Regions from separate parts of the Promicromonospora noduliphila genome, predicted to be linked through region 2. Evidence: predicted binding sites of a transcription regulator. Region 2 holds the regulator's gene; the other holds the start of a gene.
What was found. The regulator Rex, encoded in region 2, represses fermentation and respiration genes when NADH is low (regulators of the CRP and FNR family bind a similar motif). The targets are predictions, from matches to a motif close to CTTGTGAANNNNTTCACAAG.
Positions count from the first base shown of each region.

Region 1: the regulator Rex is predicted to act here: its motif matches at 1,383-1,402, upstream of mqo (malate dehydrogenase (quinone)).

Region 1 covers NZ_CM167806.1:4,530,265-4,533,613, forward strand. Annotated here, with positions in the region: gene AC0QU1_RS19875 (pyridoxine/pyridoxamine 5'-phosphate oxidase) at 1-515, shown strand, start outside; gene AC0QU1_RS19880 (maleylpyruvate isomerase N-terminal domain-containing protein) at 601-1,284, shown strand; gene mqo (malate dehydrogenase (quinone)) at 1,493-2,920, shown strand; gene AC0QU1_RS19890 (hypothetical protein) at 3,117-3,349, opposite strand, start outside.
Region 2 covers NZ_CM167806.1:669,914-673,262, forward strand. Annotated here, with positions in the region: gene AC0QU1_RS02850 (HAD family hydrolase) at 1-705, opposite strand, end outside; gene AC0QU1_RS02855 (Pr6Pr family membrane protein) at 784-1,455, shown strand; gene AC0QU1_RS02860 (glutaredoxin family protein) at 1,470-1,718, shown strand; gene AC0QU1_RS02865 (redox-sensing transcriptional repressor Rex) at 1,779-2,426, shown strand; gene AC0QU1_RS02870 (YceI family protein) at 2,596-3,147, opposite strand; gene AC0QU1_RS02875 (MarR family winged helix-turn-helix transcriptional regulator) at 3,267-3,349, shown strand, end outside.

The DNA.
Region 1 (3,349 bases), 2.2 Mb from region 2:
TGCTCCCGCACGCGGCGACCCTCTCCACCGCCGACGCCGCAGGCCACGTCCACGCGCGCACGCTGCTCCTCAAGGACGTGACGGCGGACGGGTGGTGGTTCGCGTCGCAGTCCACAAGCCCGAAGGGCCGCGACCTGGCGGCCAACCCGCACGCCGCGATGACCTTCCTGTGGCCGGAGCTGGGCCGCCAGGTCAAGGTGACGGGCAGCGCGGCGCCGGCGGGGCAGGAGGCGAGCCAGGCGGACTTCCTCGCGCGCCCCGACCTCTCCCGCGCCGCCGGCCTGGTGAACCACCAGAGCGAACCGCTCTCCTCGCGGGTGGAGTACGAGCGCGCCTTCGCCGAGGCGCTGCGCGCCGTCACGGCGGACCCGAGCCGGGCCGCCCCGGACTGGACCGCGTACGCCCTGGCTCCGACCGAGGTCGAGTTCTGGCAGCAGCCGGACGACGGCCCGCAGGCCCGCCTGGTGTACCGGGCCGAGGCCACCGGCTGGTCCACCGGCCTGCTGTGGCCCTGAGCCCGCCCCTTTTCACGTGTCAGACGTACCGATCACCCGGGTGACCTGTGCGTCCGACAGCCACACCCGACGAAAGGACTCCCCCGTGACCACCACCACGAGCACCAGCACCGACCCGATCCCCCACGCGCTGGCCGACTCGGCGGCCGGGCTGGACGCGCTCCTGGCGGCCGTCGGGCAGCTCACCGACGACGACCTCGCCGAACCGTCGCCCCTGGCGGGCTGGACCCGCGGGCACGTGCTGTCCCACATCGCGGGCGTCGGCGGTGCGATGCTCCGGCAGGCGCGGGCGGCCGGGCGCGGTGAGGTGGTGCCCGTCTACGCGAGCCAGGACGCCCGCAACGCCGAGATCGAGGCCGGTTCGGGCCGGACGGTCGCCGAGCACCTCGCCGTCCTGACCGACCTGCGCGCAGAGCTGGCCGGCGCCTGGCCCGAGCTCGGCTCGCCGCTCTGGGCCGCCCCGAGCGGCTACCGCGGCGGACCACTGTCGGGCTGCGCCCTCGCCCTGTGGCGCGAGGTGCGGATCCACTCGGTCGACGCCCTCGCCGGCACGTCCCAGGCGTGGGGCTACGACACGTGGGACGACGCCCTGTGCGCCCACCTGCGGGAGTTCCTCGCCGTCCGGCTGCCCGACGGCATGTCCGTGGACGACGTCGAGGGCGACCCGCGCGACGTCGTCGCCTGGCTGGCCGGACGCGTGCCGGCGACGCCGCTGGCGGGCGACCTGCCCGAGCTCGGGCCCTGGCCGTCCGCCGCGCCGGCGAGGTGACACGGTGCGCCCCGGCGAGGTGAACGCGGTGTGCGGGCGGGGCGGGCGGCGGGCGTGAGGGAGGTCACGGAACAGGTCACGTGATTCGTGCCACAGCGCTCGTTCCGCTTTTCACAAGCCCGCTATCGTTCTAGCCGTGACTTCTTACCACCAGAGCGCCCCCCGTCCCTCCGATGAGGTAGACGTCGCGCTGATCGGCGGAGGGATCATGAGCGCCACCCTCGGCGCGCTGCTCACGATCCTCGAACCCACCTGGCGCATCGGGATCTACGAGCGACTCGACGAGGTCGCGCTGGAGTCGTCCAACCCGTGGAACAACGCGGGTACCGGGCACTCCGCGCTCTGCGAGCTGAACTACACGCCGGAGCGCGCGGACGGCTCCGTGGACATCTCCAAGGCGGTGAAGATCAACGAGCAGTTCCACACCTCGCGCGAGTTCTGGAACCACCTGCTCACCGCCGGCCTGATGGAGGGCACGGACTTCATCAACGTCACGCCGCACATGACGTTCGTGCGCGGCGCCGACAACGTCGACTTCCTGCGCCGGCGCTACGAGGCGCTCAGCGGCCACCCGCTGTTCAGCGACATGGAGTTCAGCTCCGACCCCGCCGTCATCGGGCAGTGGGCCCCGCTGATGACCCTGGACCGTGACGCCGACGAGCCGATCGCCGCCACCCGCGCCGCCGCGGGCACGGACGTCGACTTCGGCTCGCTCACCAAGAAGCTGATCGGCTTCGCGACCGCGAACAACGCGGAGCTGCACGTGAACCAGGAGGTCAAGGGCCTCAAGAAGCTGCGGGACGGCCGCTGGCGCCTCACCCTGCGGGACCGGTCCTGGAACGCTGCGACCCTCCGCCGCACCGTCACGGCGAAGTTCGTCTTCGTGGGCGCGGGCGGTGGCGCGCTGCCGCTGCTGCAGGCCTCTGGCATCAAGGAGGCGCGTGGCTACGGCGGCTTCCCGATCTCCGGCGAGTTCCTGCGCACCGCCAACCCCGAGCTCGTCGCCCAGCACCACGCCAAGGTGTACGGCAAGGCCGACGTCGGCGCGCCGCCGATGTCCGTGCCGCACCTGGACACCCGCATCGTGGACGGCAAGAGCTACCTCATGTTCGGCCCCTACGCCGGGTTCAGCCCCAAGTACCTCAAGAAGGGCAAGTACCTGGGCCTGATCACCTCCCTGCGCCTGCACAACGTGTTCTCGATGCTGGGCGCCGGCGTGAAGAACCTCGACCTCACCGGCTACCTGGTGGGCCAGCTCGCCGCCGCGCCGGAGACCAAGTTCCACGAGCTGCAGCGCTTCATGCCGACGGCGCAGCCCGGCGACTGGGAGAAGATCGTCGCCGGCCAGCGCGTCCAGGTGATCAAGTGGGTCAAGGGCAAGGGCGGCGTGCTGGAGTTCGGCACCGAGGTCGTCGCGTCGTCGGACGGGACGATCGCCGGCCTGCTGGGTGCCTCCCCGGGCGCCTCGACCGCCGTCGCGGCGATGACGGGCCTGCTGGAGCGCTGCTTCCCCGCCCAGTACGCCGAGTGGAAGCCGCAGCTCACCACGATGATGCCGAGCCTCGGCGGCGGCATCGCCGACGACGCGGCCCAGCTCACGGGCGGCGCCGACCGGATGGTCCCGGCGGGGGCCTGAGCCGGCGGCGTCGGCGGCTCATCCCGCGAGGTCGGCAGTTAGCTCTGCGAGGTCGGCAGTTGGCATCGAGATCGGTCCAGGCCTGTGCCGATCTCGATGCCAACTGCCGACCTCGTGCGAAAGTGCGGACTCTGCGCCGCTCTTCATACTGCAGATCGATACACTTTCTGTAACTTTTCGCAGCGTCCAGAGCACGTCAGCCAGTCGTCAGGCCCATCAGGCGCTCCGTCCAGCGGTTCAGGAGTCGATCGATCGTCTCGACCGCCACCAGGGTGCGGGGCATGCGGGCGCGCACGGCCACGCCGTCGTCGGTGCGGGAGACCCAGAGCTGCAGGTCATCGGCCCGGGTCGCGGCCGAGATGTGGTGCGCCCGCCGTCCGGCGGCGGCCGCGTGGCCGGGGAGTCGCCGGTAGTCGAGGTAGGACACCT
Region 2 (3,349 bases):
CCCGGCCACCCGCTGCGACCGCCCGCGGAACTCGCGGATGGGCCAGCCCACCTCCTGGGCGTGCCGGCGCAGCCGCAGGTCGGGGTTGATCGGGCACGGGTGGCCCACGGCCCGCATCATCGGCAGGTCGTTCAGCGAGTCCCCGTAGGCATAGCTCTCCTCGAGCTCTATGCCCTCCTCGTCCGCGAGCGCGACGATGGCGTCGGCCTTTGCCTGGCCGTGCATGAGGTCACCCATGAGCCGGCCGGTGTAGAAGCCGTCCTTGTGCTCCGCGATGGTCCCCAGCGCCCCGGTCGCGCCCAGCCGGCGGGCGATGAGCTGCGCGATCTCCACCGGCGTCGCCGTGATGAGCCAGACCTGGTGGCCCGCGGCGAGGTGCTCGTCGAGCAGCCGGCGCGTGCCCGGGTAGATCCGCAGGGACAGGACGGCGTCCCACACCTCCTCGCCGAGGGTGGCGATCTCCGCGACGCTGCGGCCGGCGATGAGCGACAGGGCGCGGTCGCGCACCTGGTCGATCTCCTCCTTGTTCTCCCCCCACAGCAGGTACCGCGCCTGGACCAGGGCGAACTTGAGGATGTCCCGCGTGCCGAAGAACTTGCGCTGGTACGCGGACTTTGCCAGGTGAAAGGCGCTCGCACCGCGGATGATCGTGTTGTCGACGTCGAAGAACGCCGCGGTGGCGGACAGGAGGTGCGTCGACGGCATGGAGGCCACTCTAGCCGCGCGTCAGACCGCGCAAGTCCTGACCGGGCACGCGTGCGGAAGCGCTGGTAGAACCGGGAAGTGACGCAGAACATCAGGACTCTGGAGGGGGCCTCCCTCGCGCGGGCGCTGCACCTGCTGGTCGCCTTCTTCGCCCTCGGCGGGTTCGCCATCGAGCTCTTCGTCGCGCTCACCGGCGGCCCCGGGATCGCCCCCACGCACGCCGAACGCATCGTCCGGCTGTTCAGCTACTTCACCATCCAGTCGAACCTGCTGATCGGCGGGGTCTCGCTGGCGCTCGCGGTGGACCCGCGCCGGGACGGACCGGTCTTCCGGGTGCTGCGTCTGGACGCCCTGCTGTGCATCACGGTCACCGGGATCGTCTACAACACCATGCTGCGCGGCCTCGTGGAGCTGACGGCGGCCGGGCAGGTGTCGAACATGATGCTGCACGTGCTGTCGCCCGTCTGCGCCGTCGTCGTCTGGCTGTGGGTGGGGCCGCGCCCGCGCGTGACCGCGCAGGCCGTGTGGTGGTCGGTCGCCTACCCGATCGCGTGGCTCGGCTACACGTTCGCGCGCGGCGCCGTCACGGGCTGGTACCCGTACCCGTTCCTGGACGTGAACACGCTGGGCTACGCCGGGGCGGTGACCAACTCGGGGATCGTCGCCGTCGTCTTCCTGGTGCTCGCCTGGGGCGTGCGGTGGGCGGACGGACGGCTGCCGGACACCGACCGTCCGGCGCCCCGCACCTGACGTAACCTCGGGGCGTGACAGCTCCTGCCGAGACCCGGGTCGTCCTGTACACGCGCGAGTCGTGCCACCTGTGCGAGGACGCGCGCGCCGTCGTCGTGCGCGTGTGCGCGGACGCTGGGGTTGACTGGCGTGAGGTGGACATCGACAGCGCGCCCGCGCTGCGGGAGAAGTACGGGGAGTACGTCCCCGTGGTCGAGGTGGACGGGGTCCAGCAAGGTTTCTGGCGTGTGGACGGTGCGCGCCTGGCCCGCCTGCTGGCATGATCGTCCAGGCAGTGTGTGCGTACGCCCGCGACACAGTGGTTGCGGGGAGGGGAGCAGCACGTGGTCGAACTCAGTGACGGGGCGGTACCGGCAGCAACCGTGGGGCGGCTGCCGTACTACTTGCGCGCCCTGCGGGACCTGGCGGCCGAGGGAGTGGACCTCACGTCCTCGACGGAGCTCGCGGAACGCTCGGGCGTGAGCTCGGCGCAGCTGCGCAAGGACCTCTCGTACCTGGGTTCGTTCGGCACGCGCGGCGTCGGGTACGACGTCGAGTCGCTCGCCTCGTACATCACCGTCGCCCTGGGCCTGGAGACGGAGCACCGGCTCGCGATCGTTGGCATCGGCAACCTCGGGCACGCCCTCGCGAACTACTCCGGGTACGCGACGCGCGGCTTCCAGGTGGTGGCGCTGCTCGACGCGTCGCCCGACGTCGTGGGCACCCGCGTGGCCGGCGTGACCGTCGAGCACGTGCGCGAGGTGGCCGGCGTCATCGAGCGCGAGCGGGTCTCCATGGTGGTGCTCGCGCTGCCTGGCCACGCGGCCCAGGACGTGGCGGACGCCGTGGTGGGCGCCGGCGTGCGCGAGATCCTGAACTTCGCGCCGGTGGCGCTCCAGGTGCCGGACGACGTGGTGGTGCGGTCGGTCGACGTCGGCGGCGAGCTGCAGATCCTGGCGTTCCACGCGGCGACGCGCGCGGCATCGCTCTGACTCTGCGCTGCTCTGGCTGGTGTGGGCTGCCCCTGCGATGGTCATCGGTGCGCGACGCCGAGATCGGCACCCTGCTGAGATCCTGCGCTGAGGTCGGCAGTTGGCATCGAGATCGGTCCAGCGCTGGACCGATCTCGATGCCAACTGCCGACCTGGGCGTGGCTGAGGGTCAGCCCTTGGCGATGGCGCTGACGTCCAGGGAGATCTTGACCTTGTCGCTCACCAGGAAGCCGCCGGTCTCCAGCGTGGCGTTCCACGTGAGGCCGAAGTCCTTGCGGTTGACCTCGAGCTCGGCCTCGAAGCCGATGCGCTCGTTGCCGAACGGGTCCTTGGCGGTGCCGGTGAACTCGGTCTCGAGCTCGACACCCTTGGTGATGCCGTTGATGGTGAGGTCACCCGAGATGATGTAGTCGTCGCCGTCGGCCCGGACGCCGGTGGACGTGAACGTCCAGGTCGGCTTCTCCTCCGCGTGCCAGAAGTCGGCGCTCTTCAGGTGGTTGTCGCGGCCGGTGTCGCCCGTCCGGACCGAGGCGGCGTCCAGCTCGGCGGTGACGCTCGACGACTCGAGGTCCTCGCCCACCGTGATGGTGCCGGTCGTGACGGCGATGGAGCCGCGGACCTTCGCGATACCCGCGTGCCGGGCGGAGAAGGTGGCGGTGGTGTGGGCGGGGTCGAGGTCGTAGGTGCCGGTCGTGAGACCTGCGGGGAGCGGGGTGGCCATGAGGAAAAACTCCTTGTGTGGTGCGGCGATTTGCGTGGATAGTTGAGGGATCAACTAATCGATGAGGTCCAACATAACCGGTCCCGTAACGTATTCCTAGACCGAAGGCGGTGGGCGAAATGACGGCGCAGACGATCGAGGAGAACGACCTGTGGCTGACCGAGGAGCAGCAGGTCTCGTGGCGGCACTATCTGGAGGGCAG